DNA from 3 places in the Actinoallomurus sp. NPDC050550 genome. Region 2 is predicted to be linked to each of the others. Evidence: predicted binding sites of a transcription regulator. Region 2 holds the regulator's gene; each other region holds the start of a gene.
What was found. Region 2 encodes LexA, which represses DNA repair genes until DNA is damaged. Its sites were predicted from a motif close to TCGAACANNTGTTCGA; they were not measured.
Positions count from the first base shown of each region.

Region 1: AB0I04_RS21220 (intein-containing Rv2578c family radical SAM protein) is a predicted target of LexA. The motif match lies at 8,501-8,516, and genes of this name have one in related genera.
Region 3: AB0I04_RS02765 (SAV_6107 family HEPN domain-containing protein) is a predicted target of LexA. The motif match lies at 8,546-8,561, and genes of this name have one in related genera.

Region 1 covers NZ_JBFAJC010000014.1:140,246-150,299, forward strand. The annotation lists gene AB0I04_RS21185 (DUF4865 family protein) at 1-207, opposite strand, end outside; gene AB0I04_RS21190 (hypothetical protein) at 333-1,196, shown strand; gene AB0I04_RS21195 (hypothetical protein) at 1,290-1,970, opposite strand; gene AB0I04_RS21200 (sigma-70 family RNA polymerase sigma factor) at 1,967-2,461, opposite strand; gene AB0I04_RS21205 (cytosine permease) at 2,557-3,897, opposite strand; gene AB0I04_RS21210 (LuxR C-terminal-related transcriptional regulator) at 4,019-6,331, shown strand; gene AB0I04_RS21215 (AAA family ATPase) at 6,380-8,416, shown strand; gene AB0I04_RS21220 (intein-containing Rv2578c family radical SAM protein) at 8,527-10,054, shown strand, end outside.
Region 2 covers NZ_JBFAJC010000007.1:171,330-181,383, forward strand. The annotation lists gene AB0I04_RS12800 (vitamin B12-dependent ribonucleotide reductase) at 1-901, opposite strand, end outside; gene nrdR (transcriptional regulator NrdR) at 974-1,438, opposite strand; gene lexA (transcriptional repressor LexA) at 2,067-2,771, shown strand; gene leuS (leucine--tRNA ligase) at 2,823-5,288, opposite strand; gene AB0I04_RS12820 (SRPBCC family protein) at 5,619-6,092, opposite strand; gene AB0I04_RS12825 (hypothetical protein) at 6,089-6,331, opposite strand; gene AB0I04_RS12830 (cytochrome P450) at 6,405-7,658, opposite strand; gene AB0I04_RS12835 (alpha/beta hydrolase) at 7,748-8,614, opposite strand; gene AB0I04_RS12840 (class I SAM-dependent methyltransferase) at 8,776-10,054, opposite strand, start outside.
Region 3 covers NZ_JBFAJC010000002.1:97,856-107,909, reverse strand. The annotation lists gene carB (carbamoyl-phosphate synthase large subunit) at 1-574, opposite strand, end outside; gene AB0I04_RS02800 (hypothetical protein) at 574-771, opposite strand; gene carA (glutamine-hydrolyzing carbamoyl-phosphate synthase small subunit) at 768-1,883, opposite strand; gene AB0I04_RS02790 (dihydroorotase) at 1,880-3,160, opposite strand; partial or broken gene AB0I04_RS02785 (aspartate carbamoyltransferase catalytic subunit) at 3,262-4,170, opposite strand; gene pyrR (bifunctional pyr operon transcriptional regulator/uracil phosphoribosyltransferase PyrR) at 4,167-4,703, opposite strand; gene AB0I04_RS02775 (transcriptional regulator) at 5,256-5,750, shown strand; gene AB0I04_RS02770 (Cmx/CmrA family chloramphenicol efflux MFS transporter) at 6,278-7,489, shown strand; gene AB0I04_RS02765 (SAV_6107 family HEPN domain-containing protein) at 7,941-8,324, opposite strand; gene AB0I04_RS02760 (YbaK/EbsC family protein) at 8,670-9,134, shown strand; gene AB0I04_RS02755 (hypothetical protein) at 9,425-10,054, shown strand, end outside.

The DNA of each region.
Region 1 (10,054 bases), on a different contig from region 2:
GGCCATCGAGGCGGTGTCGTTCCACAGGTAGAAACAGGCGTACTCGTCGACCGGCGAACCACCGGCCCCGCGTTCCCGGAAGAGATAGGCCTTGAGACCCAGTCCGGCCCGGTCGTCGAGGCTGTGCATGGCAAGACCGATCCGGTCGCGGAGACCGGGCATGTCGTAGCCGGCGGGCAGGGGAAACGCGTACTGCATCGCGTACATGAGCCGTCCTTCGGATCGCCTGATCGTACAGACTAGTAGGTACAGAAGGCGTTCGTCATCCATGCACGCAGGGATTCACCAAGACCCGTGCACCCGGCGCGGAGACGGCGCGTAACCTTTGGCGAATGGCAGCCCGGGCCGATCGCCTCCCGGTCCGCGTCGTCCTGCGAGGCGGACCGGACGGCTGGCAGTACACGATCACCGACCGGTCCGGCGCCGGCGAGCACGTGGACCTCGGAGCCATGGCGGCGAGCCGATGGCCGCCCGCCACCCGCCGCGGTCACGACCCGGAATGGTGGGACGCGGCAAACGCCCAGGTCGCCGCGGACCTGCGCGAGTACCTCGGCCTCCGCGTCGCCGACCGCTGCTTCGACCTGTTCCAGATGGAGGCGTCCATCGAATGGCGGTCGGCGGGTGGCGAGAGCGGACCGTGGGAGGGCACGGTCACGCTGGTCCCACCGGATCCCGGCCGCTTCCCCGGACGCGTCCCGCCGTTCGTCGTGCGTCTCCTGCCCGGCCGGGGCGCGGACATCGGCGGCACAGACCTGCCCTTCGAGACCTCCGCGACGCATGCCTGGTCCGTGCTGACGCGAGTCGCGGACCGCCTGGGCGGTCGGCCGCACGCGTCGTTCATCTGCGGCTGGGCGGACCACCGGAGCGTACGGATCGGCCGCGGCCAGTTGTCGATCTGCACCCTTCGCCACGGCGACGGCGTGGAGCGGATCGGCCAGATATACGTGATGCGCCCGCCCGGATGGGGGGGCTCCCCCACCGTACGGGCCGAGCTCGACGGCATCGACCTGCTCGGCGAGACCGCGGGCGACGTCCTGTGGCTACTCGGCGAGCTCGGTCTGGACACCGTCCACCGCGCCGGCTCTGTCCACGTCCCCGACGCCGGGCTGTTCCTCTACCGGGAGAACCCGGCCGACGACCGGTTCGCCTCCGCCGCCATCGAACCGCCGCCCACGGACGACGCCGAGTATCCCTGAGCGCGGGGTGAGGCACGCCGTCGCCGCGGGCGCCCCTCACCCTCCGTTCGGACGAGGGCATGTGCGCGGCTCAGCCGCGATGCCCCGGCGGGCTCAATCCCCGGGGTGTCCCGGCGGCGGTGCCTGGGTCGTGCAGGTCAGCGGGACCCCCACCGGGACCAGGCGCTCGACGGAGCCCGGCCGTCCGTGCGTGACGACCAGCTGCGACGGGGTGAGATAGCCGATGAAGAGCTGTTTCCCGGCGGGCATCGCCGCGCGGTCGAAGACGAGGGTGACCTTGCCGTCGCTCCGCCGCTCCCCCGTCATGACGCGGCGGACGCCGGGCCCGTCACCGCTGGGGTCGAGGCGTCCGTCGTCCTGCGGTCCCTTGCAGAAGACGCCCTCCTTGACGATCACCGGGAAGCCCGCCTGGCGCAGGGCCCGTTCGAGGCCCTGGTGGTCCTGGAAGTACCGCGCCTTGTCCCAGGTCACGCGGACGGTGCCGTGGCCGTCGCTGTCCAGGGTGAACGCGGCGGTGCGGATGTGCACCGAGCCGGCGCCGGTGGTGAGCCTCGCCTGGGGCGGCGCGGTCGACGGGTGGCTGAGCGCCGGCACTCCGAGCGCGAGGCCGGCCACCGCCGTGGCGCCCGCCGCGACGCCGACGAGGCCGCGCCGACGGCGCCGTACGCGCCCCGCCGCCACGATCCGCTCGACCGGGGTGTGCATGCTGACCTGCTCGAACGAACCCTTCAGCGCGTCCAGCACCGCTGAGGTTTCCCTGTCCTGACTGCTCACGATCCGACCTCCCGGTCGTCGACGGTGATGAGATGGCCGCGAAGCGCCGTCACGGCCCGCGACAGGTGGGCGGTGACGGTTCCCGGGGCGATGCCGAGGATCTCGGCGGTGGCCCGGGTGTCGAGGTCGAGGAAGACCCGGAACGCGATCACCTCCCGCTGCCGTTGCGGCAGCCGGCGCAGCACGGCGAGCAGCGCGGGATCCAGGCCCGCCTCACCGGCCGAGACGTCGGCGACCTCGTGGTCGCGCTCCAGCGCGACCTCCCGCCGCCGGCGACGCCACCACGAGACCTTGGTGTTGAGCGCCGTACGCACGACCCAGGCGGTCGGCGCGGGATGCCGGCTGACGCGGTGCCACGACGCCCAGGCCCGCGTGAACGCCTCGGCGACCAGGTCCTCGGCCAGCTGCCGATCGCCCACACCGGCCAGAACCGCCCGTAGACAGACGTCCCGGCTGGCTCGATAGAACTCCTGGAACTCCAGCTGCTTCACACCCGCTACACGCTTCGAGCGCCCGATCCGCTTACCTTCGCGCCGAGAATCTTTCACCGCGTCCGCGGCATGCCCACCTGGCAGCGGCGCCGGTGTCACCGTCGAGACGATGCGTCCCGCGCTTCGCGAACTCGCGCTCTTGGCAGCGTCCGGCCCATCCTGCTGAGGGCGATATGGCCGGCGAAGGCCACGACGAGCGCGTTGAGGGCGGGGATCCCCACGTGGATGAAGTAGCCGGCGGCACCGGCGCCGGCCCAGGAGATCAGGCTCGCCGGAACCCACTCGGGAGCGTCGGCGGGAAGACGTCCTCGGCTCCGGGACGAGTCCAGTTCCGCGCGCCAGGTACGGACCACGTAGTACTCCGCGATCATGATGCCGGCCACCGGCGGGATCAGGATGCCGAGGATGGTGAGGAAGCCGATGAAGTGATGCAGGAGCCCGGTCGCCGACAGAGCCGACCCCAAGACGCCGATCAGGACCGTCAGCAGACGGCGGCTGACGCACCGGCCGGCCAGGACGTCGATGACGTTGACCAGCCCGAGCGTGGAGGAGTACAGGTTCCAGTCGTTGATCTTCAAGACGGATGCGGTCAGGACGACGGTGCCCCAGAGGCCGCTCGTCGTCGTGATGATCGCGACGACGTCGACGGTGTGCAGTGCGTGGGCCAGCAGCACACCGATGAGTCCGATGAAGAACTCCCCCACAGTGATCCCGACCAGGGTCTGCCTGACGACGTCCCCCACGGTGCGGTTGTAGCGGGTCATGTCCGGCGTCATCACGGCTCCGACGATGAACCCACCGGCGACGAGCGTGGCACCGGCCGCGAGCGAGAGTGGCCTGCCGACCGGCTGGGACCAGATGAGGTCATGCAGCGAGAACCTGACCAACTGGCGCCCGACCGCCCAGACGGCCAGGGCGACGAACGCGGGCACCGTGACGTACGCCGCCCAGGCCATACCGTTGAAGCCGAAGATCACGATCGCGGTGACGCCCAGGCCGCCGATGAGCGACCAGGCCTCCACGGACGGACCGCCCAGCAGTGAATGCAGCCCTTCGGCGAACACCGCGTTCTGCACACCGAACCAGCCGATCAAGCTGACCGCGATCGTCAGGCCGACGATCGCGGAGCCCTTGTTGCCGAATCCCGTCCAGCGCGCGAGCACGGACGTCGACAGGCCCTCCCGCGTTCCGGCGATACCGACGAAGATCGAGACGATCTCCAGCAGCACCGAGCCCAGAGCGATCGCGAGCACGGCTCGCCAGAAGGTCATCCCCAGCCCCAATGTCACCCCGAGCAGGAACTGGGAGAGCGCGGAGAGCTGGCCGAACCGCTGGGTCGCCACCGACCACCAGGAGTAACGGGCCGAGACCGGTACCCGGTGGAGCGAGTAATCCTCGGCGGCGGCCGACTCGTCGAGGTACGCCGCGGGTTTCATCACCATCCTCCCGCCGCAGGGCCGATCACTCCGGACCGGCCACGTGGCGCCCACCGCCTTATCGACGTTTCCGCAGTTCACGTACGGACTGGGCACTATCCGGCAAGCCTATGATTGCGACATGGGCCGGGCAGATTCGGGGGGCCGAGGCCATCGAAGCAACCTTCCTCAGCATCTGACGACCTTCATCGGTCGGCGGGACGAACTGGCGCACGTCAAGGGCCAGCTCGCGGCTCACCGGCTGCTGACACTGACCGGCGTCGGGGGTGTCGGGAAGACCCGTCTCGCCCTCCAGGTCGCGGAAGATCTGAGCAGACGCTTCCCTGACGGGGTCCGGATGGTCGCCCTGGACCGGATCCAGAACCCTGACCTGCTCCTCCACACGGTCACGGCCGCCCTCGGGCTACGAGACGAGGCCGGCGAGTGGGACTTGCCGGCGCTCGTGGCCCGTCTGGAGGACGAACGCCTGCTCCTCGTGCTGGACAACTGCGAGCACCTGCTCGACGCCTGCGCATCGTTCGTCACCGCCGTACTACGGCGGACTCAGGAGGTGCGGATACTCGCCACCAGCCGAGAGGCACTCGGGGTCGCCGGAGAACGGACCGTCCCGCTGCCACCGTTGTCGCTCCCGGACCGGGACGGTCCGCCGGTCTCGCCGAAGTCCCTCGCCAAGTACGACAGCGTACGGCTTCTCGTCGACCGGGCGGCGCTGGTGAGCGCGGGATTCACCGTCGACGAGAGCAACGGCGCGTTGCTGAGCGAGATCTGCCGGCAGTTGGAGGGGATCCCCCTCTCCATCGAGCTCGCGGCGGTCCGGCTCCGTGCCATGTCGCCGCAGGAACTGCTGCACAGGCTGGACCGCTTCCGGCTGCAGGCCGGATGGCCTGGCGTCCCTCCCCGCCAGCGGACCCTCTACTCGCTCGTCGACTGGAGTTTCCAGCTGTGCACTCCGCCGGAGCAGCGCGTCTGGGCACGGTGCTCCATGTTCAGGGACGGCTTCGAGCTGGAGGCCGCGGAAGCGGTCTGCTCGGACGGCGACCTGGATCCGGACACGGTGCTCGAGGCGCTGAGCGGACTGATCGACAAATCCGTGCTGTCTCGAGAGGAGAGCCGAGGCCGAAGCCGCTATCGGATGCTGGAAACGCTGCGCGAGTTCGGCCTCGGCCGCCTCGCCGAGTCCGGTGACACCGATGAGGTGCAGAGACGGCACTGGGATTGGTATCGGCGTCTGGCTCAGCAGGTGGCAGAAGGCTCGTTCGGGGCCGACCAGCTGACCCTGTTCTCCCGGCTTCGCCAGGACCACGCCAACCTCCGCATCGCGCTGGAGCACGGCCTGACCGACCCCGATCGGGTGGAGACCGCGCAGCGGATGGCCGCCGGCCTGAGCTACTACTGGCAGGTGACGGGCCTCCACGGCGAGGGGCGTCGCTGGCTGGACCAGGCGCTCTCGCTCGACACCCGCCCGACCCGCACGCGCGTGCGGGCCCTGTGGGCCGATGCCTGGCTCGCGCTCCTGCAGGGAGAGCTGAGCACCGCGCGCCTGCTGTTGAAGGAAAGCGGTGCGCTGGCCGAAAGGCTGCACGACGAGAGCGGCAGCGCCTGGGTCGCCCAGCTCACCGCCTACGCCGACATGAACGACGGCAGGCTCGCCGAGTGCGGATCCCTGTATCGGCAGGCGCTCTCGGTCCACCGCGCCCTGGACGACGAGCCCGCCGTGGTGCTCACCCTGATCCGGATGGCGATCCTGGCGGTGCTCACCATGGACATCGAGGCGGGGATCGACCACTGCCGGGAGGGACTCCAATGGTGCGAACGCAACGGTGTGCGTACCCTCACCTCGAACCTGCTCTGGGTGCTCGGCATCCTGCGCTGGCGATCCGGCGACACCACCGGAGCCGTCGCGGCGGAAAGGGAGAGCATCCGGCTCGCCCTGCCGTTCGATGACCCCATGGCCCTGGCCCGCGCCCTGGAGGTACTCGCCTGGGTCGCCGCCACCGACGGACAGACCGAGAGGGCCGCCACCCTCCTCGGCGCGCTGGACGGACTGTGGCGTTCGTTCGGCGGCGAGCCGTTCCTCTACCTGCGGGGCTTCCACGACGAGTGTGAGACACAGGTACGCTCCGCCCTCGGCCCCGCCGCCTACCGCTCTTCCTTCGCGCGAGGGACGGCGATGTCGTACGCCGACCTACTCGCGGACGCGCTGGAAGAGACGCCTCACGTGCCGGAACCACAAGCTCGCCGCCTGTCACCCCTCACGCACCGCGAAACCCAGATCGCCGAACTCATCTCCCAGGGCATGAGCAACAAGGAGATCGCCGCCAACCTGATGATCGCTCAGCGCACCGTCGAAGGCCACGTCGAGCACATCCTCACCAAGCTCGGCTTCACCTCCCGGGTCCAGATCGCGGCCTGGACCGTGGCGGAGGGGCGGTGAGCCGCCATGGCCGGTCCGGACTCGATGTCATCGGCGGGGAACCTTCCCGTGGAGCTGACCAGTTTCGTGGGGCGCAGGCGTGAGATCGGCGACATCAAGCGGCTGCTCCAGCGCAACCGGCTGGTGACCGTGACCGGCGGGCCGGGGGTCGGCAAGACACGGCTCGCTCAACGGGCGGCGGGGCAGCTGAGACGCAGGTTCACCGACGGTGTACGCCTGGTGGAGCTCGCCGCACTCGCGGACGGGCGATTCCTGGCCCGGGCGATCGGGGACGCGGTCGGGATGCCCGGCGAGTCGAGGTCCGCCGCGCCGGAGGCCCTCGCGTGGTTCCTGGCGGATAAGAATCTGCTGCTGATACTGGACAACTGCGAGCATCTGGTGGACGTCTGCGCGTGCCTGGCCACCGATCTCCTGCGGGCCGCGCCCCAGGTACGGATCCTGGCGACCAGCCGGCAGGCGCTGCGCGTGACCGGGGAGTGGCTGGTGGAGTTGGCGCCGCTGCCGGTGCCGCAGGAAGAGCAGCCGCCGGCGCGCGATGACGCAGTGCGGTTGTTCGCCGAACGCGCGGCGATCGCGCTCCCGGGCTTCGCCATCACCGACGACAACCGTACGACGGTGGCCGGGATCTGCCGGCGCCTGGACGGCATCCCACTGGCGATCGAGCTCGCCGCGGTACGGGTGCGGGCCATGCCCGTCGAGGCGATCCTGACCCGCCTGGAAGAGCACTCTCTGGAAGTCCTGGGCGCGGGCGCGCAGGTGACCATGCCACGGCTACAGACCCTGCGGTCGGCGATCGACTGGAGTTTCCACCTGTGTTCCGCGCCCGAACAGCGGTTGTGGGCGCGAGCGTCGGTCTTCAGCGGCGGCTTCGACCTCGACGACGCCGAACAGGTCTGTTCCGGTTCCGGAATCGAGAGCGTGGACATGTTCGCGCTCGTGGACGGGCTGCTGGACAAGTCCGTGCTGACCCGTACGACGTCCGAGGACGTCTCCCGCTACCGGATGCTGGAGGCGATCCGCGAGTACGGCGCCCAGCGCCTGGCTCGGTCCGGCGAGGGCACGGCGGTGCGGACGCGTCACCGCGACCACTTCGCCGAGGTGGCCCGGCAGGCGGAGCGTCAGTTCCTGAGCCCGGGAGAGGTCGAGGGGTTCGACCTGCTGCAGCGCGATTACGCCAACGTACGAGCCGCGCTGGAGTTCTGCCTGAGCGAGCCCGGCGAGGCGGACGCCGGGCTACGGATCGCCGGTTCCCTGCGGCACTACTGGACCATGTCGGTCCGCCATCGCGAGGGACGGTACTGGCTCGATCGGGCGCTGACCCTCAACCCGGAGCCGAGCCCGGCCCGCGCCAAGGCCCTCTGGATCGACGGATGGACGGCTCTCCTCCTGGCCGAATGGGACGCGGGGCTGTCGCGGATCGACCAGTGCCTCGCGCTCGCCGAACGCCTGGATGACGAGCCGGCCCGAGCCCATGTCGTCATGCTCCGCGGCATTCACGCGTTCTTCTGCGACGACCTGCACCGCGCCGTGACCTTCTTCGAGGACGCACTCGCCCGGCTGCGGGCCCTCGACGACCGCGCGGACGTATGGATGACCCTCCGTTACCTGACCTACGCCACCGCGCTTCTCGGCGACGCGGACCGTTCCCTTGCCTTCGGCGAGCAATCCCTGGAGACCGCGGAAACGGCCGGCGCTCCGTTGACCCGCGCACGTTCGCTGGGGCTGTACGGGATCGCCCAGTGGCTCATCGGCGACCGCGAACGGGCGATCGAGCTGGTCCGGGAGAGGCTGCGGGTCTCCCCCTACATCGACGGGTGGGGCATCGCCCACTGCTTGGAAGTCCTCGCCTGGGACGCCGCCGAGCGTAATCCGGAACGCGCCGCCCGATTGCTCGGCTGCGCCCACGCGATCTGGCGTTTCACCGCCGCTCCCCTGACCCAGCGGCATCTGGCCGCCGGCCACCGGCTCTGTGAGCGGCGCGCCCGCGTCGCGCTGGGAGACGAGACCTTCGGCAAGGCCTTCGAGGAGGGCACCAGGCTCTCCATCGACCAGGCCGTCGCCTACGCACTCACCGACCGCAGGTGAGCGGGTCAACGCCCGGGCCGGAGCCGCCGTCCACCCACGGCAGGCGCCACGGTGAGAAGCAGCCGCCGAGCCGATGGGCGATCATCGAACACATGTTCTAGGGTGGGGGCATGCGTTGGGATGCGTTGTCGCTGGACGGCGAGGAGCCGGGACTGTTCGGAAGCCCCGTGACGATCGACACGCCCGAATTCCGCGGGATCACCTTCCACGAGATCAGAGCCAAGTCGATCATCAACCAGGTCCCTGGCGCCTCCCGCGTGCCGTTCCGGTGGACCATCAACCCCTACCGGGGCTGCAGCCATGCATGTGTGTACTGCCTGTCCGGCGAGACCCCGATCCTGATGGCGGACGGGCGCACGAAGCCGCTTCGCGACATCCGCGCCGGCGACGAGGTGTACGGCACCGAGGTGGTCGGAAGTCACCGCCGCTATGTCGCCACCAAGGTGCTCGCACACTGGAGCACTATCAAGCCCGCATACCGGATCCGCCTCGAGGACGGGACGGAGTTGATCGCGAGCGGCGATCACAGGTTCCTGAGCGATCGCGGCTGGAAGTACGTCACGGGCACCGAGCGCGGCGCCGGTCGACGTCCGCACCTGACGCGCAACAACAAGCTGATGGGCGTCGGATCGTTCGCCGAGCCGCCTAAGAAGGACGCGGATTACCGTGCCGGTTACCTGTGCGGGATGATCCGAGGCGACGGTCAACTCGGCTCGTACTCCTATCTCAGTGCCATCCGCAACCAGAGCACGGCGGGTAACGCGGCCATCAGGCGGATCATCGCATGGCCCACGGAGGCAACGACGGAGTGGCATAAAGGTTTTCTTGCCGGAATTTTCGATGCAGAGGGAAGCTGCTCGACCGGTGTTCTCCGAATATCGAATACCGACCAGGAAATCATCAGGCACATCGCGGAAGGCCTCGAGCATCTGGGGTTCGAATACAGGGTTGAGCAGCCGAAGAATGCTGTGGGCCTGCCGAATACTGTGATCCGGCTCCTGGGCGGCATCGCTGAGCGGCTCCGCTTCTTCCATACGGTGGATCCGGCGATTACGCGGAAGCAGAACATCGAAGGTCTCGCGATCAAGACGAGCGCCCGGCTCGGTGTGACGTCCGTTGAAGCGACCGGCCTGGACCTGCCGATGTACGACATCACCACCGGGACCGGAGACTTCATCGCCAACGGCGTCGTTTCACACAACTGCTTCGCCCGCCGCACGCATGAATACCTGGATTTCGACTCGGGCCGGGATTTCGACTCGCAGATCGTCGTGAAGGTGAACGCTCCTGAGCTGGTGCGCCGGGAGCTCGCCGCACCGAAGTGGGCCGGTGAGCACATCGCGATGGGCACCAACGTCGACTGCTACCAGCGGGCGGAGGGCCGCTACCAGTTGATGCCGGGCATCATCGAGGCGCTACGGGACGCCGCGAACCCGTTCTCGATTCTGACCAAGGGCTCGCTGATCCTGCGCGACCTGCCGCTGCTGGAGGAGGCCGCCGACCGCACCGAGGTCGGTGCGGCGGTGTCCGTGGGCTTCGTCGACAGGGAGCTGTGGCGGCTGCTCGAGCCGGGCACACCCAGCCCGCTCAAACGCCTCGAGGTCTGCACGACACTCAACGAGCACGGCATCGGATGCG
Region 2 (10,054 bases):
CGCCCGACTCGACCGCGCGCATGAACTCGTCGGAGACACGGACGGAGTTGTTGGCGTTCTGGTACTGGACGCTGACGATGTCCTTGCCGCCGAGGTCCATGTCGAAGCCGGCGTCGCGGAGCGCGCGGATCTTGTCCTCTTCGCGCGCCTTGGTCTCGATGAACTCCTCGACGTCGGGGTGGTCGACGTCGAGGACGAGCATCTTCGCCGCCCTGCGGGTCGCGCCACCGGACTTGATGGTGCCCGCGGAGGCGTCGGCGCCGCGCATGAACGACACCGGGCCGCTCGCGGTGCCGCCGGAGGACAGCAGCTCCTTGCTGGAGCGGATGCGGGAGAGGTTCACACCCGACCCGGAGCCGCCCTTGAAGATGACGCCCTCTTCCTTGTACCAGTCCAGGATCGCCTCCATCGTGTCGTCCACCGACAGGATGAAGCAGGCGCTGACCTGCTGCGGAGAGGCCGTGCCGACGTTGAACCAGACCGGCGAGTTGAAGCTGAACACCTGGTTGACCAGGGCGTGCTTCAGCTCGTGGTCGAAGATCTCGGCGTCCTCGTCGGAGGCGAAGTAGCCCTCCTTGACGCCGGTCTCGGTGTAGACCCCGACGACCCGGTCGACCAGCTGCTTCAGGCTCCACTCGCGCTGCGGGGTCCCCACCGCGCCGCGGAAGTACTTCGACGTGACGATGTTGACCGCGTTGACGGACCAGGACGCGGGGAACTCGACGCCCTTCTGCTCGAAGTTCACCGACCCGTCGCGCCAGTTGGTCATGACGACGTCGCGCCGCTCCCACTTGACGTCGTCGTACGGGTGGACGCCCGGCCGCGTGAAGATGCGCTCCATCTTCACGCCCTTGCGGCTCGCCTTACCCCGTCGGGCTGAGCCGCTCACCGTCTCTGTCATGACATCCCCCTTCTCGGGCACACCAGGCCCACCTCCAGGATTACCCGTACAGCCCGCGGCGCGGGCGCCGCCCTAGGACAGGACGTCGCCGTCGGACGCCACGCGCAGCGATTCGATTTCCTTGGCGAAGTCGTCGAGCGTCTCGAACCCCCGGTATACGGAGGCGAATCGCAGGTACGCGACCTCGTCCAGTTCGCGGAGCGGGCCGAGGATCGCCAGCCCGATCTGGTGCGAGGGAATCTCGGCGTTTCCGGTCGCCCGGATCGCCTCCTCGACCCGCTGCCCGAGCATGGCGAGCGCGTCCTCGTTGACGGGACGGCCCTGACACGCCCGGCGCACTCCAGCGATGATCTTCTCCCGGGAGAACGGCTCGGTGACGCCACTGCGCTTGGCGACCATCATGAGGACCGTCTCCTGGGTGGTGAAGCGACGACCGCACTCTGGGCACGAGCGACGGCGCCGGATGGCGGATCCGTCGTCGGTCGCCCGGCTGTCGATGACCCTGCTGTCGGTGTGTCGGCAGAACGGGCAGTGCATGCCTCCGGACTCCTCCCCTGACAGCGAGTCACGCGTCTTCTACGCGAACCTCACCTTGTAACCACAACTTATGGTGAACTACATCCATGTAACTACTAGATGTTGTGGTCCAACCGTAGAGCCCGACCGAGGGCATCGCAACCCACATGAGGCACCCGGCGCGAAGAGCCCGCCTACGAGGAGATCCGCGGCCCCCACCGGCGTGTCGCGCCCTCCGCCGGACGCGACGATCCGCCGCCATGGCACGCCTCACCCTCATCGACCTGCGGAGACGCCGCCGACGGCCGGAACGGTGAAGTGGATCACATTGCGCCGGCGCTTTCGCGCGGGCGCACCCCTGACTCCCAAGCCTGCCATGTCCCGCCCGGGCACACGACGGCGACCACCCCCTTCGGAGCGCCGCCCGTACGACAGTGGCCCGGCGATGACATCCGCCCTTCACCAACGGCCGGACAGGAATTATTATCGAACACATGTACGAGCTAAAGCCGACATAGGCCCGGACCGTAAAATTCCACATTTTTCGAACACCTGTTTGATCATTTCCCGGAGAAGCGATAACGTCCCTCTACGGGAGTGAAATACCGGCGGCCGCGCGTCACCGCAGAAGACATCCATCGGAGACACCATGAGCAAGGTTCGGGAAATGCCGGACGGCCCAGGCGACGAGAGCGGGCTGACGGTCCGCCAGCGCAAGGTGCTGGAGGTGATCAGGGACTCGGTCCAGCGGCGCGGCTACCCGCCCTCGATGCGCGAGATCGGCGAGGCCGTCGGGCTGACCAGCACCTCGAGCGTCTCCCACCAGCTCCGGACACTGCAGCGCAAGGGCTTCCTGCTGCGCGACCCGAACCGGCCGCGCGCGGTGGTCGTCCGCATGCCCGGATCCTCGGCGGTCGCCACCGAGTCCGAGCACGAGGCGTACGAGATCACCAACGGCCAGGAGGCCTCGGCGCGCCCCGCCCCCGCGTACGTCCCGCTCGTCGGCCGCATCGCCGCCGGTGGCCCGATCCTCGCCGAGGAGGCCGTCGAGGACGTCTTCGCGCTGCCGCGACAGCTCGTCGGCGAGGGCACGCACTTCCTGCTGAACGTCACCGGTGACTCGATGATCGAGGCCGCCATCGCCGACGGCGACTGGGTCGTCGTACGTCAGCAGCCCGTCGCGGAGAACGGCGACATCGTCGCCGCGATGATCGACGGCGAGGCCACCGTCAAGACCCTCAAGCGGCGCGACGACAAGGTCTGGCTGATGCCGCACAACCCGGCGTACGACCCGATCCCCGGCGACGACGCCACGATCCTCGGTCGCGTGGTGGCGGTCCTGCGCAAGATGTGATCCCACCCGGGTCGGCGGCCAGGGGGGCACCGACCCGGGTGGATTCGCCCGTCAGGCGGGCACGATGTTCACGATCTTCGGGGCGCGCACGATGACCTTGCGCACACCCCGGTCGCCCAGCGCCGCCCGGATCTTCTCCGAGTCCAGGGCCAGCCGCTCCAGGTCGCCCTCGGCGATGTCCGGAGACACCTCCAGGCGGTCGCGGACCTTGCCCGCCACCTGCACGACGCAGGTGACCGACTCCTGGACCAGCAGCGAGGGCTCGGCCGTCGGCCAGCCCGCCCTGGTCACCGGAGCCGTACGGCCCAGCCGCTCCCAGATCTCCTCGGCGGTGTACGGCGCGACCAGCGACAGCATGACCGCCAGGGTCTCGGCCGCCTCCCGCACCGCCGGGTCGGCGCCGCCCGCGCCGGCATCGATCGCCTTACGGGCGGCGGAGGTCAGCTCCATCATCCGCGCGATCGCGACGTTGTACCGGTGCGCCTCGACCAGCCGGGTGACCTCGTCGATCGTCCGGTGCGTCAGCTTGCGCAGCTCGACGTCCCCGGCCGCCGGGTCGGCCCCGGGCGCGGAGGTCACGTCGGCGGCCACCCGGTACACGCGGGCCAGGAACTTCACCGAACCGGACGGGGACACGTCGGCCCAGTCGATGTCGTCCTCCGGCGGACCCGAGAACAGCATCGTCAGCCGCACGGCGTCGACGCCGTACTCGGCGATCTGCTCGCCCAGGTCGACCAGGTTGCCGGTCGTCTTCGACATCGACGAGCCGTTCAGAATGACCTGGCCCTGGTTGACCAGCCGCTTGAACGGCTCGGTGAAGTCCACCATCCCCATGTCGTACAGCACCTTGGTGAAGAACCGCGCGTACAGCAGGTGCAGGATGGCGTGCTCGACACCACCGGTGTACTGGTCGGCCGGCATCCACCGGCGCACCTTCTCCACGTCGAACGGCCCGTCGGTGTAGTCCGGCGAGCAGTACCGCAGGAAGTACCAGGACGAGTCGACGAAGGTGTCCATCGTGTCGGTGTCGCGCTTGGCCGGACCGCCACACTTGGGGCATTCGACGTTCACCCAGTCGTGGGCCGCCGCCAGCGGCGACACGCCCTTCGGCGCCAGGTCGGCGCCGCGCAGGTCGTCCGGCAGGCGCACCGGCAGCTGCTCGTCGGGGACGGGGACCTCGCCGCACGCGTCGCAGTGGATGATCGGGATCGGCGTGCCCCAGAACCGCTGCCGGGAGATCAGCCAGTCGCGCAGCCGGTAGTTGACGGAGGCCTTGCCCAGGCCCTTCTCCTCCAGGACCTCGACGATCCGCGGGATGGCGGCGGACTTGGTCATGCCGTCCAGCGGCCCGGAGTTGACCAGCTCGCCCTCGCCGGGGGTGGCGACCCCGGTCTCGGCCGGGTCCTGCTCCCCCGTCTGGACGACGATGCGGACCGGCAGGCCGAACTTGCGGGCGAAGTCCAGGTCGCGCTGGTCGTGGGCGGGCACCGCCATGATCGCGCCGTGGCCGTACTCCGCCAGGACGTAGTCGGAGGCCCACACGGGGATGCGCTCGCCGTTCACCGGGTTGATCGCGTAGCGGCCCAGGAAGACGCCGGTCTTCTCCCGGTCCGCGGACAGCCGCTCGATCTCCGACTCGCGCCCCACGGCCTCGCGGTAGGCCTCGAACTCGGCGCGCTGTTCCGGCGCGCAAATCTCATCGGCCAGCGCGGCGTCCGCGGCGACGACGAAGAACGTCGCGCCGAACAGGGTGTCCGGCCGGGTCGTGTAGACGGTGACCGGCTCCGCGCGCCCCTCGATCTGGAAGGCGACGTCGGCGCCCTCCGAGCGGCCGATCCAGTTGCGCTGCATCAGCAGCACCCGCTCGGGCCACTCCAGATCCGCCATGTCGGTCAGCAGCCGGTCGGCGTACTCGGTGATCTTGAAGTACCACTGCGTCAGAACGCGCTTCTCGACCAGCGTGCCGCACCGCTCACAGTGCCCGTTGACGACCTGCTCGTTGGCCAGCACCGTCTGGTCCTTGGGGCACCAGTTGACCTGCCCGCCCTTGCGGTAGGCCAGGCCGCGCTCGTAGAAGCGCAGGAACAGCCACTGGTTCCAGCGGTAGTACTCCGGGTCGGAGGTGTGCAGCCGGCGCGACCAGTCGAAGGAGATCCCGTACCGCTTGAACGACTCCGCCTGGGTGTCGATGTTGGTGTACGTCCACTCGGCGGGGTGGGAGTTGCGCTTGATCGCGGCGTTCTCGGCCGGCAGGCCGAAGGAGTCCCAGCCGATGGGGTGCAGGACGTTGTACCCCTTCTGCAGCCAGTAGCGGGCGATGACGTCGCCGATCGCGAACGCCTCGGCGTGACCCATGTGAAGATCGCCGGAGGGGTACGGGAACATGTCCAGCGCGTACTTGCGAGGCCGCTCGTCACCGGGGTCCTCGCTCGCGGCGAAGGGCTTCAGCTGTTCCCACCGGGACTGCCACTTGTCCTGGATCGTCCGTGGGTCGTAGTTCTCGTCGGCGCCTGTCATGGATTCCTCGTCTGATTCGCACGGCTTCGGCTGGCGGTGAACCGTGCCCCTTGCATGAGAACGCCCCTCACGCAGGAGGGGCTGCCGCGTCGACGTCTCGGGTCAACGCGGCCGGCTGAGGAGCAGCCGAGATCGCATACCTCAAGACTATCGCAGACGCAAGGACACCGGGCGATTTGTGGTCACCGAGCGAACACGGCAGGGAAGGGGGGCCGCTGATCCCGGCTTCCGCGGGTCTCTCCCGGTCTCCCGCGACCCGGATCAGAGTCTCGGCGGGCCGACCGGCTCCTTCTTCGGCGACGACGGCCCACTCCCCTGGTGACGCCGGCGTCAGAGTCCCAGCGCGAGGTCGATGGCCCGCTTCCAGGACCGGAGGAAGTCCGGGTAACCGGCGGCGAAGTGGCGGAGCTCATCCTGCGCGGCCTCGGTCAGCGCGGTGAGTTCGTAGGTGACCGTCACCCGCGTTCCGGGGCCGTCCGCGCCGTCCAGGACGACGGACACGGTCCCGGCGTGGACGCCGGGGGTGACGCGGGCGTACGAGACGGTGCGTCCGGGCTCGCGGGCCGTGACCACCCAGGTGGTCACCCGGCCGTGGGCCGCCGTCTCGAACGCCGTGCCCGGCGCGGTGTCGTCCTCGGCCGGTGCCGGGAAGCGAGGGTCCCAGCCGTCGACCCAGTCTCGTTCGCCGACCGGGGTGAACAGACGGAAGGCCTCCTCAGGGGGAAGGCCGACGCGGATCGCGCCGGTGAGACGGTGCCGCGCTCCCTCCACGGCGGGGGCCGGATCCGCGCCGCCGGCCGTCATTTCTCCTCCAGCCGGTGCGCGTCGGCTGCGGTCAGCGTCAGACCGTACACCGACGTGAGCTGCTCGATCTTTCGCAGTGTCTCCGGGGAGAAGGGCGCCTTTCCCTCGAAGGCGTGCAGGACGACGCCTTCGACCAGCTCACCGAGGGGCATGTCGAGATACTCGGCGAGCGCTTTGAGGACCTTCAGGGTGTTGCGCTCGATCCGCAGCCCCGTCTGGACACGCTCAACTGTTACCATGTTACCAAGATAACATGATAGCGATCACGGGTACGGCGCCGCGCCAACGGCGGCGCCGTACCGGGGTCACGCGTCAGACGGTGTAGGGCAGGTGCTTGATGCCGTTGATGAAGTTGGACAGCAGGCGGTCCGGCTCGCCGGTGGCGCGAATGCCCGGAGCCCGCTGGAAAAGCTCGCGGAACATCACGGTGACCTCCCTGCGGGCCAGGTGCGCGCCGAGGCAGAAATGCGGACCCGGGCCGCCGAAGCCCACGTGCGGGTTGGGATCCCGGGTGATGTCGAAGACCTCCGGGTCGGTGAAGACGGCCTCGTCCCGGTTGGCCGCCCAGTAGTACAGCAGCAGCTTGTCCCCGGCCTTGAACTCATGGCCGTTCAGCTCGGTGTCGCGGGTCGCGGTGCGCCGCATCCAGATCACCGGCGAGGCGTACCGCACGATCTCCTCGACGGCGCCCGGGATGTACCGCTCGAAGTCCGAGGCGAGGAGTGCCCGCTGCTCCGGATTGGTGGTGAGCAGGTGCAGGCCGTGCGCGATGGCGTTGCGCGTGGTCTCGTTGCCGGCGACGACCAGGAGGATGAAGAAGGACCCGAGCTCCTGGTCGGTCAGCGACTCGCCGTCGATGTTCGCGTTGACCAGGGCCGAGATGAGGTCGCCGGTCGGCTCGTCGCGGCGCCGCCGGCCGACCTCCTCGACGAGATCCTTCAGGGTCTGCCCGGCCTCGAGGAGCTGGAGCGCGACCTGGTCGGGGTCGTCCGGGACGAACTCGGGGTCGGCGCCGGCGAGGATGACGTTGGTGTTGTCGAAGACGGTCTTGTAGTGCCTCTCGTCGATCCCCATCAGGTCACAGATGATCTTCAAGGGAAGCCGGGCGGCGACGTCGGTCACGAAGTCGCCGGCGCCCTTGGCCAGGACCTCCTCGACGACCTGCCCGGCGGTGGCCTGCACCTGGTCCTCGAACCGCTGGATCATGCGCGGCGAGAACGCGCGCGAGACGATCCGGCGGATCTTGGCGTGCCGCGGATCGTCCATGTTGATCATGGAGCCGAAGTACTCGCCGAGGTCGGCCGGCATGTCATTGATGTTGATCGCGCCCTGCCCGGAGCAGAAGTCGGCCGGCCGGCGCGACGCCTCCACGACGTCCGCGTGGCTCACCAGCGCGTAGTAACCGGGTCCAGTGGGCAAGAACGACATCTCCGGTTCGCGGAAGAACGCCGGCCGCGGCAACCTCCGCAGCGTCCGGAACAACGCGTGACGCTCCTCGAGCGGACGTTCCCAGAACTCCCATTCGGTCAGATCGATCCCGTCGGGCCGGGTCTTCTCCACCGTCATCCGCCACCCCTCACCATTAGAATCGCATTCTGCTCCATTCTGCCAAAGTGGCCACTTACGCCGCAGGCGATGGTGACGACGAGCGTCCGTCAGGCGTCCAGCCAGTCGAGGATCAGCCGGTTCACCTCGGCCGGCCTCTCCAGGTGAAGGAAGTGACCGACGTCCGAGACGATCCGCGCCACCGACCCGGGCGGGAGATGGGCCTCCACGTCCGTCGCCGACGGCGCGGCCAGGCAGCCGTCGGCCGCGCCGTGCAGATAGAGCGCCGGCCGCTCGCCGACGCGCTCGGCCGCCTCCTGCACGGCGGCGTACGCGGGGACGTGCCGCGACGGGTCGAGCATCGCCCGGTAGTAGCCGATGGCGGCGGCGAGGTTCTCCGGGTCGCGCAGGCACTCCTTGGCGTACGCGACGTCGCGGGTCGCGTCGTAGCCGGGCGACCAGTCCGCCCACAGGCCGTCCAGGAACGCCATGTCCCCCGTTAGCACGGCCGTCTCGGCCAGCGGCGTCTGGAAGAGGAATATGTAGAAGGACCGTTTGAGCTGCGCGTAGTCGAAGAACGCCGACAGCAGCGCACCGAACGGCGGGACCGCCATGGCCACCGCGCGCCGCCAGCGCTCCGGCGCCGCCGAGACCGCGGCGTACGTCGCGGCGGCGCCCCAGTCGTGCCCGATGAGCACGGCGTCGGCGTCCCCGCCGAAGGCCTCGTGCAGGGCGTTCGCGTCCGCCGCCAGCGCGCCGGTCTGGTAGGCGCCGTCCTTCGGCACCTCCGTGGGCGCGTACCCGCGCAGGAACGGCGCGACCGCGTGGTAGCCGGCGTCGGCCAGCGCGGGCATCAAGTGCCGCCACGTGTGCGCCGAATCGGGAAAGCCGTGCAGGCACAGGGCGAGCGGCCCGCTACCGGCCTCCAGGTAGCCGAAGGTCAGATCGTTCGCACGAATCGTCGCGATCTCCGCCATGAGCCGACGTTAAGCCGCCGTCGCCCCGACGTCACCGTCTTCGGCGAACCCGGCCAGGGCAGGACATCATCCGCGAACGGGGCGACGAAGCCGACCGCCGATGCTCCGCCCGCAGAGAGACGGCGGTCGCGGCGCGTGCCGCGACCGCACGTCACCGCGGGTCAGCCGGCCGTCGGCGGCTCGAACGAGGGCCGCAACGGCATGCCGGAGCCTCCGTCGTCGTGCAGTTTGACGCCGAGGACCTGGTGCAGCTGGATCCAGTTGAGGTCGAAGCCGAGCCGCGAGCCGGCCATGTACAGCCGCCACACGCGAGCGGTGCCCTCCCCCACCTCGGCGACGGCCTCGTCCCAGTGGTCGTCGAGGTTGCGGCACCAGCCGGTGAGGGTCTTCGCGTAGTGCTCACGGAGGTTCTCCTCGTGCCGGATCTCGAACCCCGCGTCGTTCATCCGCGAGATCAGCCAGCCCGGCCCCTCGAGCTCGCCGTCGGGGAAGACGTACCGGTTGATGAAGCCTTCCTCCCGGATCGACGGCTCACTGTCGTCGGGACGGGTGATGCAGTGGTTGAGCATCCGCCCGCCGGGCTTCAGCTTGCCGTACAGGAAGGAGAAGTAGCCGGGGACGTTGGCCTTGCCGATGTGCTCGGTCAGGCCGATCGAGCTGACGGCGTCGAAGTCGCCCTCGGTGACGTCCCGGTAGTCGAGGTGGCGGACCTCGGCGAGCTCCGACAGCCCGGCCTCGGCGATCGCCTTCTGCGCCCACTCGGCCTGCTGCTTGGACAGCGTCACGCCGAGCGCCTTCACGCCGTACTCGCGCGCGGCGTGCATGACCATGCCGCCCCAGCCGCAGCCGACGTCGAGCAGCCGCATGCCCGTGCGCAGTCCGAGCTTGCGGGCGACGAGGTCGAACTTGTTGAACTGCGCCTGTTCCAGCGTCGCGTCCTCCGACGGGAAGCACGCACAGGTGTAGGCCATCGACGGGCCGAGCACCCACTCGTAGAAGGTGTTCGAGACGTCGTAGTGATGGGAGATCGCCTTGGCGTCACGGCGCTTCGAATGCCGCAGGCCCGACAGCAGCGGCACCCGGGCGGGCCGGACCTCCTGTGGCGGCGGGTCGAGGCGCTTCAGCGCGGCGGCGCGCAGCAGCGGGTCGCGCAGGATGCCGCGCAGCAGCGTCGTCTTGTCGGCCCACGTCAGCTCCCCCAGCGCCGACTGCATCCGGTACAGCGCCGTATGCATGTCCCCGATGATGTCGAGGTGCCCCGCGACGTACGCCCGCGCCAGCCCGAGCGCGCCCGGCGCGTGCGCGAGGTAGGAGATCGCGTACGGCGACTTCACCTCCACCCTGATGTCCGCGCCGAGAGCGCCCGCACGGCTCTCGTCATAGGCCCGGAACTCCACCTGCGCATCGCGACCGACGACACGCTCGAATGCCTCCGCCAGC
Region 3 (10,054 bases), on a different contig from region 2:
CGATGCGGCGCAGGTCGTCCTCGTCGTAGGCCATGCCGGACCCGGCGCCGCCCATCGTGAACGACGGGCGCACGACCATCGGGTAGCCGAGGGTCTCGACGGCGGCCAGGCAGTCGTCCATCGTGTGGCAGATCACGCTGCGCGCGGACTCGGCGCCGATGTCGGCGACGATCTGCTTGAACCGCTCGCGGTTCTCCCCCGCCTGGATGGCGTCGACCTTGGCGCCGATCAGCTCGACGCCGTACCGCTCCAGGACCCCGGACTCGTGCAGGGCCACGGCGGTGTTGAGCGCGGTCTGCCCGCCGAGGGTGGGCAGCAGCGCGTCGGGACGCTCCTTGGCGATGACCTTCTCGACGGTCTCCGGGGTGATCGGCTCGACGTACGTCGCGTCGGCGATCTCCGGGTCGGTCATGATCGTCGCGGGGTTGCTGTTGACGAGGGCCACGCGCAGGCCCTCCGCCTTGAGAACGCGGCACGCCTGGGTGCCGGAGTAGTCGAACTCGGCGGCCTGGCCGATGACGATCGGGCCCGAGCCGATGACGAGGACGGATTTCAGGTCGGTACGGCGCGGCATCAGGTTCCCTGTCCGGAGGCGACCACGAGGGCCACGAGGGCCAGCGCGGTCAAGACGGCTGCGGCGGCGGTGAGGATGAGGGCGAGCGGAGACGGCGGACGGGCCCGTACGACGGCGTCGTTCGGGTCGACGGGCACGTGGCCGTGCGACGCGCTGTCGGAGGCGTGGTCGGCCTCATGGCCGGAGACGTCACTCATTTTTCTTCCATCAACTCGCAGAACCGGTCGAACAGGCCGGTCGCGTCGTGCGGGCCCGGCGCGGCCTCCGGGTGGTACTGGACGCTGAAAGCCGGCCGGTCGAGCAGCCGCAGCCCCTCGACGACGCCGTCGTTGAGGTCGACGTGGCTGACCTCGGCGCGGCCGTACGGCGTGTCGAACGGGCCGTCCACGGGGGCCTCGACGGCGAAGCCGTGGTTGTGGCTGGTGATGTGCACCCGCCCGTTGGCACGGTCCTGCACCGGCTGGTTGACGCCCCGGTGGCCGAAGCGCAGCTTGTACGTGCCGAGGCCGAGCGCCCGGCCCAGCATCTGGTTGCCGAGGCAGATGCCGAACACCGGCGTGCCGGAGTCCAGCACGCCGCGCATCGACTCGACGGCGTAGCCGCAGGCGGCCGGGTCACCCGGCCCGTTGCTGTAGAAGACGCCGTCCGGCCCGACCGCGAGGATCTCCTCGGCGGTCGCGGTCGCGGGCAGCACGTGCACCTCGCAGCCGCGCTCGGCCATGCGCCGCGGGGTCATCGCCTTGATACCGAGGTCGATCGCCGCCACCCGGTGGCGCACCTCCCCCTCGGGGCGCACGACGTACGGCTCGGGTGTGGACACCACACGGGCCAGGTCGGCGCCGATCATGTCCGGGCTGGCCAGTACGCGCTCCAGTAGCGCCTCGGGGTCGGTCTCGGCCGTGCTGACCCCGGCCCGCATGGCGCCCTTGTCGCGCAGGTGGCGGGTGAGCGCCCGGGTGCCGTTGATCGCGATGCCGACGACGCCGTACTCGCGCAGTTCGTCGTCGAGCGAGCGGCGCGCCCGCCAGTTGGAGACGATCCGGGACGGCTCGCGGACGACGTACCCGGCGACCTGGACGCGGCCGGACTCCGGGTCCTCGTCGTTGACGCCGGTGTTGCCGATGTGCGGCGCGGTCATCGTGACGATCTGCCGGTGGTACGACGGGTCGGTCAGCGTCTCCTGGTAGCCCGTCATGCCGGTGTTGAAGACGATCTCCCCGAAGGCCTCGCCCTCGGCGCCGTACGCCGTGCCGTGGAACGTCCGGCCGTCCTCCAGGACGAGCAGCGCGGGCTTGGTCGCGGAACTCAAATTACCTTTCCTTCCAGGACGGTGGGGCGGCCGCGCAGGAACGTCGCGCGCACCCGGCCCGGCAGCGTGAGCCCGGCGAACGGGGTGTTGCGGCTCTTCGAGGCGAAGACCGCCGGGTCGACGGCCGTGCGCGGGGCCGGGTCGTACAGCGTCAGGTTGGCCGGGGCGCCGACCTCGACCGGCTGGCCCTGGCCGTTGAGGCGGCCGATGCGCGCCGGCCGGGCCGACATGCGGTCGGCGACGCCGGCCCAGTCGAGCAGGCCGGTCTCGACCATGGCCTCCTGGACGACGGACAGGGCCGTCTCCAGCCCGATCATGCCCATCGCGGCCGGCGCCCACTCGGTCTCCTTGGCCTCGGCCGGATGCGGGGCGTGGTCGGTGGCGACGCAGTCGATCGTGCCGTCGGCGAGGGCCTCGCGCAGCGCCTCGACGTCGGCCTTGGTGCGCAGCGGCGGGTTCACCTTGTAGACCGGGTCGTAGGTCTCGGCGAGCTCGTCGGTCAGCAGCAGGTGGTGCGGCGTGACCTCGGCCGTCACCTGCCAGCCCTTGCTTTTCGCCCACCGGAGGATCTCCACCGAGCCGGCGGTGGAGACGTGGCAGACGTGCAGCCGGGAGCCGACGTGCGCGGCGAGCAGGCAGTCGCGGGCGATGATCGCCTCTTCGGCGACGGCCGGCCAGCCGGCCAGGCCGAGCCGCCCGGAGACCTCGCCCTCGTTCATCTGCGCGTGCTCGGTGAGCCGTGGCTCCTGCGCGTGCTGGGCGACGACGCCGTCGAAGGCCTTGACGTACTCCAGCGCGCGGCGCATCAGCACCGCGTCCGACACGCAGTGGCCGTCGTCGGAGAACACCCGGACCCGCGCGGCCGAGTCGGCCATCGCGCCCAGTTCGGCGAGGCGCTCGCCCTCCAGGCCGCGCGTGACCGCGCCGACCGGGTGGACGTCGCAGTGGCCGGCCTCCCGGCCGAGGCGCCACACCTGCTCGACGACGCCGGCCGTGTCGGCGACGGGCTCGGTGTTGGCCATGGCGTGGACCGCGGTGTAGCCGCCGGCCGCAGCGGCGCGGGTGCCGGTCTCGACCGTCTCGGCGTCCTCCCGGCCCGGCTCGCGCAGGTGGGTGTGCAGGTCGACCAGGCCCGGCAGCGCGATCAGGCCGCCGGCTTCGACGACGGTCGCCTCCGGCGCGGTCAGGCCCGCGCCGATCTCGGCGACGAGGCCGTCGCGGAGCAGGATGTCGGCGGGCGCCCCGCCGAGGATCCGCGCGCCCTTGATGAGGAACATCACGCCTCTTCCCTTCTCGATGCGTCGCCGCCGGTGCGTGCCTCGTCTCGGTCGCGAGACACCTCACTGCGGCCGGAGGCGTCGCCGCCGATCGCCGGCTCGGAGCCGCCCAGGAGGAGGTAGAGCACGGCCATCCGGACGGTGACGCCGTTGGCGACCTGCTCGACGATGGTCGAGCGCGGCGAGTCGGCGACCTCCGCGGCGATCTCGACGCCGCGGTTCATCGGGCCGGGGTGCATGACGATCGCGTGGTCCGGGAGCGCGGCCAGGCGGCGGGCGTCCAGGCCGTACCGCCGGCTGTACTCGCGGACGGTCGGGAAGAAGGCGTCGGTCATCCGCTCCTGCTGAACCCGCAGCATCATCACGACATCGCTCTTGGGCAGGACCGCGTCGAAGTCGTAGGCGACCTCGCACGGCCACGTGTCGACCGCGACGGGGAACAGCGTGGGCGGCGCGACGAGCGTGACCTCCGCGCCGAGGGTGTTCAGCAGCAGAACGTTCGAGCGGGCGACCCGGCTGTGCAGGATGTCGCCCACGATGGTGACCCGGCGGCCGTCGAGGTCGCCGAGCCGCCGGCGCATGGTGTACGCGTCGAGCAGCGCCTGCGTCGGGTGCTCGTGCGTGCCGTCCCCGGCGTTGACGACGCTGCCGCGCACCCAGCCGGCGAGCCGCTGCGGCGCGCCGGAGGCGTTGTGGCGGATGACGACGCCGTCGGCGCCCATCGCCTCCAGGGTCAGCGCGGTGTCCTTGAGGCTCTCGCCCTTCGACACGCTGGAGCCCTTGGCCGAGAAGTTGATGACGTCGGCCGACAGCCGCTTGGCGGCGGCCTCGAACGAGATGCGCGTGCGCGTGGAGTCCTCGAAGAAGAGGTTGACGACGGTGCGCCCGCGCAGCGTGGGCAGCTTCTTGATCGGGCGATCGGCGATCCGGGACAGCTCTTCGGCGGTGTCGAGGACGAGCAGCGCGTCGTCCCGGGTGAGATCGGCCGCCGAGATCAGGTGGCGCTTCACTTGGGGACCTCCAGAACGACGGCGTCCCGGCCGTCGGTCTCGGCGAGCAGCACCTTGACCTTCTCGCGGGTGCTGGTCGGAAGGTTCTTACCGACGTAGTCGGCGCGGATGGGCAGCTCGCGGTGGCCGCGGTCGACCAGAATGGCGAGCTGCACGGCGCGCGGGCGGCCGAGGTCGTTCAGCGCGTCGAGGGCCGCCCGGACGGTGCGGCCGGAGAAGAGGACGTCGTCGACGAGGACGACGACGCGGTCGTCGACCCCCTCGGGCGGCAGCTCGGTGCGGCCGAGGGCGCGCGCCGGGCGCAGGCGCAGATCGTCGCGGTACATCGTCACGTCGAGCGAGCCCCGCGGGACGGGGGCGCCTTCGACGTCGGTGATCCGCTCGGCCAGCCGGGCGGCGAGCGTGACCCCGCGTGTCGGGATTCCGAGCAGAACGATGTCGCGGCCACCCTTGGTGCGTTCGAGGATCTCGTGAGCGATCCGAGTGAGCGCGCGCCGGATGTCGGGGGCCTCGAGAACGGTCTTGTGACTCACATCACTATCGGGTGACGGTCCGTGCGCGGGCACGGAGGCAGCACTCACCTCGATAACCTCCTTTCCCGCCTCTCTGGACGGGTCTTAAAGGACGTCGGGCGCTATCACGGTAGCAGCCCGGACGTACACGCCCCGCACCGGCACCGTCACGTTTTCGCTGGTGACGACGCTGCGCAAGCGGGCCGCCGGACGCCGGGCCGGGGATATGGCAAGCTTTTACCCAACGGTCGGCGGCCCCCACGGCGTCGGCCCACCGGATCCCGCGGGCCCCTGCGGGCAAGGGGTTCCGGGCCCTCCGAGCCCCTCGTCGGAGGCTCTCCGAGCGCCGACTGTTTCGCCGCTTTTTTCCAATCAGCTTGACCTGGGGCTCTACCCGTTTTACCGTCACTGTCCGTAACCATCCCAGGAGATGGACCCCTCGGGCAGTCGGCCCCCCGGCCGGCTGAGAGTGCGCCTGCATGGGCACACCCGTCTCGGGGCGGCGGGGTTTCCCGTCCGGGTCCCCCTCCCGGGGCCACTATCGACGACGAGAAAGTGAGCCTGGGGGCCGCGATGCCGTCTGAATACGCTAAGGCTCTCGGCGCGAGACTTCGCGCCATCCGTACCCAGCAGGGCCTGTCCCTGCACGGTGTGGAAGAGAAATCACGTGGCCGCTGGAAGGCCGTCGTCGTGGGTTCGTACGAGCGGGGCGACCGCGCCGTCACCGTTCAGAAGCTGGCCGAGCTCGCCGAGTTCTATGGCGTGCCGGTGTCCGAGTTGCTCCCCGGCGGAGCCGCGCCGAGTCCGCTCGGCCCGACGCCGAAGCTCGTGATCGATCTCGAGCGACTCCAACAGCTTCCGAAGGACAAGGCCGGTCCCCTCGCCCGTTACGCCGCGACGATTCAAAGCCAGCGGGGCGACTACAACGGAAAGGTCCTGTCCATCCGGCAGGAGGATCTGCGTTCGCTGGCGGTGATCTACGACAAGTCACCGACGGAGCTCACCGAGGAGCTGATCGGCTGGGGCGTTCTCGATCCTGAGGCACGCCGCGCCGTCGAGGCGTTCTGATCCAATCTCCTGGTCATGCGGCACCTCGGATCGCCGCATGATCGATGCGTCGTGACGGAGCCCGTCCGGCATGCCACCGGGCGGGTTTCTTCATGCCTGAATCGACCCGATTTGCGCCATTTGTGCGCAGCCGACCGTCTTCGCCACCGAGATCACCGGCCCGGCCGCACAGCACCCGCCTCCGGGCCGGGCGCGTAATGCGGTGGACGAGCCGGGCCGCCCGTCGCTACTGTGCGCCCCATGTCGGGTCCTGAGGCGTCCAGACCGTAGCCACCGGTCCGTCGGTGGCTTCTCGTGATGTGCCGCGGCAGCGCCGCGGCCGAGTCCGCCCGCCCTTTCGCCGCCGGATGACCGTCGTACGGACCGATCTCCCCAGGAGGCCCATGGCCTCGGCCGTCTTCGTGCCGAGCCCGGTCTCCTTCACCCGGTAGCGCCCGCCCCGTCCTCCGCCGCGCCACACGGTCGGTCCCGGATGCCGTGCCGGCGCGCCGTGTCCTCGTTCCGACGCGGTTGTGGAGTCTCCGCTCATGCCCTTCGTCATCTACGTCCTCGGCCTCACGGTGTTCGCCCAGGGGACGTCCGAGTTCATGCTGTCCGGGCTGATCCCGGACATCGCCCGTGACCTGAAAGTGCCCATCCCCGCCGCCGGCGCGCTGACGTCGGCTTTCGCCATGGGAATGATCGTCGGAGCACCGCTGATGGCGGTGCTCAGCCTGCGCTGGCCCCGGCGGCGGGCGCTGCTCGTCTTCCTGATCGCGTTCATGCTCGTGCACGTCATCGGAGCTGTCACCGGCAGCCTGTCCGTGCTCCTCGTGACCCGGGTGCTCGGGGCGCTGGCCAACGCCGGTTTCCTCGCCGTGGGCCTCGCGACGGCCACCGCTCTGGTCCCACCGAACGCCAAGGGGCGGGCGACGTCCGTCCTCCTGGGCGGCATCACGCTCGCCTGCGTCGCCGGCGTGCCCGCCGGAGCCGCGCTCGGTCAGGCGCTCGGCTGGCGGTCGGCGTTCTGGGCCGTGGCCCTGGTCTGTCTCCCGGCCGTCTTCGCCGTGCTGCGCTCGGTGCCGGACACCGCGCGGGCGACCGGCGGCGGGGCCCGTCCCAGGGCCCGGCGCGAACTGCGGGCACTGCGGAGCCCGCGGCTGCTGGTCGTGCTGCTGCTGGCCGCGCTGGTGAACGCCGCCACCTTCTGCACGTTCACCTACCTGGCCGTGCTCGTCACCGGCGTCAGCGGCTTCTCCGAGGACTGGATGCCCGGGATACTGGCGCTGTTCGGCCTCGGGTCGTTCGCCGGGGTGACGATCGGCGGGCGCCTGTCCGACACGCGGCCCATGCGGGTCCTGGTTCCGGGCGGGATCGCCCTGCTCGCCGGGTGGGTGCTCCTGGCCGTGACCGCGGGCAGCCCGGTAGCCGCGTTCGTGCTGGTCTTCGTCCAGGGAACCCTTTCGTTCGCCGTCGGCTCGACGCTGATCGCCCAGATTCTGTACGCGGCGAAGGAGGCGCCTTCACTCGGCGGATCCTTCGCGACCGCGGCGCTCAACGTGGGCGCCGCCGCCGGTCCCGCCATCGGCGGCGCCACCATCGCCGCCGGACTCGGCTACCGCTCGCCGCTGTGGGTCAGCGCCCTGCTCGTCGCGGCGGCGTTCGGCGCGGCGGGCCTCGCCCAGGCCGTGCGGCGCCTGCGCCCCGCAACACGCGAGGAGGCACCGGCCTCCAAGCCCATCGGGCGGCCTGCTCGGTGACAGGGGTGCGCTCCGCAGGGGGCATGCGCCTCCGGAAGGGCTCGCGGCCGCGGTCACCGAGCGTTCGGCACATAGCCCGCAGCACGCGGCGCAAGATTCGCAACGCGGCACGCGGCACGCGGCACGCAGCCCGCAGGGCACAGCGCTCGGCACGCGCCGCGCGGGGCTGGGCAGCACGTGGTGCGAGATGCGCGGCACATGGGGCGGGGCGCGCGGCCCCGTGGGCACGGCACGTGGCGCGCGGCAGGAGGTGGCGCAGGGCGCGCGGCGCGGCTGGGGCGGCACGCGGCACGCGGCTTGCGGCGGACGGCTTGCGCGGGCGGAGCGCCGCCCGGCGGCAGCAGGGCATGGTAAGCGGCCGCGCGGGTCCCGCCGCTTCGGGGGGAGGTCCACGACGGGACCCGCGGGCACGAACCGTGCTCCGGTGAAGAGCCGGTCCCCAGAAGGGGTCTCAGCCGGCGGCGGGCAGCATGGGCTGGCCCGGGACGCCGAGGGTGGTCTCGACGAGCGACACGAAGATCTCCGCGTCGCGCAGGAGCTCATCGGCCTCATCCGCGGTGACCGCACGCGGCAGGCCGGCCTCCGCCGCGGCGCGCTTGTCGGCGCCGGCGGCGAAGAACGCCGCCCATTCGCGCAGCGCGGGCTCGGCCTCGGGGAGCAGCACCCAGACGCTGCGCGGTCTACCACGGGTGCGCGATCCGGGATCGGCGCGCTCGGCGAGCACGGCGGCGGCGGCGCGCAACGCGGCCAGGTGGGCCGCGACATAGCGCAGCGCCGGGGCGGCCGACTCTGCGGCCTCGATTAGGCCGCGCCGGGCCGTCTGAAGGAGTGACATCGCTGATGCGGCGGGCCTGCGCCGTGGCGCTGGACGAAGGGGGGCGGCAGTTGACGACCTTGCGGACATGACATGCCTCCTTCCGCTGGGCGGGCCCGAGGGCCCAGGGGAGGCCGGGCGAAGCGCTTCCCCTCGCCCCGCCCGGCCGTCGCATCTCGCCCGGCATGCGCTGCCCGCGAGAGACGATCCCCTCGGCGCGGGCCGCGAGTCCCGCGCCGTACTCGAACACAGGTTCGAGTACGTACTTCAGTAAAGCGTCCGACGCCGCATTCGTCAACGCGTTCGAATAGATGTGTCGTCGCAGTTCGGAACCTCTTACCTCGCCACCGGCCGTAGGGTGCTGCCATGCACCCCAACGTCGAACACGTCGCCGCCCGCCTGCGCGAACTGGGCGCCACCGGACAGGTCCGCGAGCTTCCGGAGGCCGCCCCGACGGCCGCAACCGCAGCGGCTCAGCTCGGCTGCGACGTCGGCGCCATCGCGAACAGCCTGATCTTCGCCGCCGACGGCGAGCCGCTGCTCGTGCTGACCAGTGGAGCGCACCGGGTGGACACCACCGGCCTCGCCGAGCGGATCGGCGTCGCCCGGATCAAGCGGGCGGACCCCGAGTTCGTCCGGGCGGCCACCGGACAGCCCATCGGAGGCGTCGCTCCCCTCGGCCACCCTCAGCCGATCCGCACGCTCGTCGACGAATGGCTGGCCAAGTACGACGTCGTCTGGGCCGCCGCCGGACACCCGCACACCGTCTTCCCCACCTCGTACGAGGAACTGCTCCGCCTGACCGGCGGCACCCCGACCGACGTCGCGTAGCCCACCCCACCGTGCAGCCCGCCCGAACCGAGCGGCTCGCCGTCGCGCAGCCCGACCGCCCGACCGAGCGGCTCGCTGTCGCGCAGCCAGACCGTCCGCCCTGCGGCATGCCACCGCGCCCCGACGACCCCGACCCGCGGCACACGGGCCGACGTCGCGTAGCCCGCACGCGTGACCGGAGCCGGACGGTCGGTCACGGCATCGGGACCGCGTCGTCGGGGACAACGGCCGACAGGCGGTGATACAACGGTCACCGGAGGCTTGAGCGCACTCTCCGGAGCTGGTGCCCTATGGCTGGACAGGACGGTCTGCGTGCCAGTGCGGCGCGCGACAAGGATTTCGTCGGCATCGACACGGCCGCGATGGCTCAGCTGATCCAGCAGATGACGAGCGCCTCGAACGCCATCACCGCCTGGCTGCGCACGAACGCCGCCCTGCCCCCGAGCGTCCCGCGCACCGGCCTCCGCCAGGCCGCGGCGGTCGAGAGCTGGGTCCGTGCCCAGCCGGGGATGCTGGGCCGGCGACGGGCCTACGCCGACGCGCACCTGAGCAAGGGCGCCGCGAACATGCCCCGCGTTGGCGTGGGCCGGCTCGGCGGCCGTCCGGGCCGTACGACGCCGGCCGGTGCCGGACACACGGTCGGCCACTTCCCCGACGCGCACGCCGCGACCCGAGCCGGGGCCGCCGACGCCGCCGCGATCCACGGGGCGCTCAGCGCCCACCGGCCGATCCCGGCCGACGTCTGGAAGCGGCTGTCGGCCAACGCCGACGACCCCGACTACGTCAAGGGCCTCTACTCCCGTCTCGGCCCGGCCGGCAACGCCGACCTGATCGCCGCGGCGCTGGGTCACGAGGCGCGCCTTGCCGCCGTCCGGGGGTCGCTGGGCCTGGTGAGCCATCATCTGAGGATGGACGAGAAG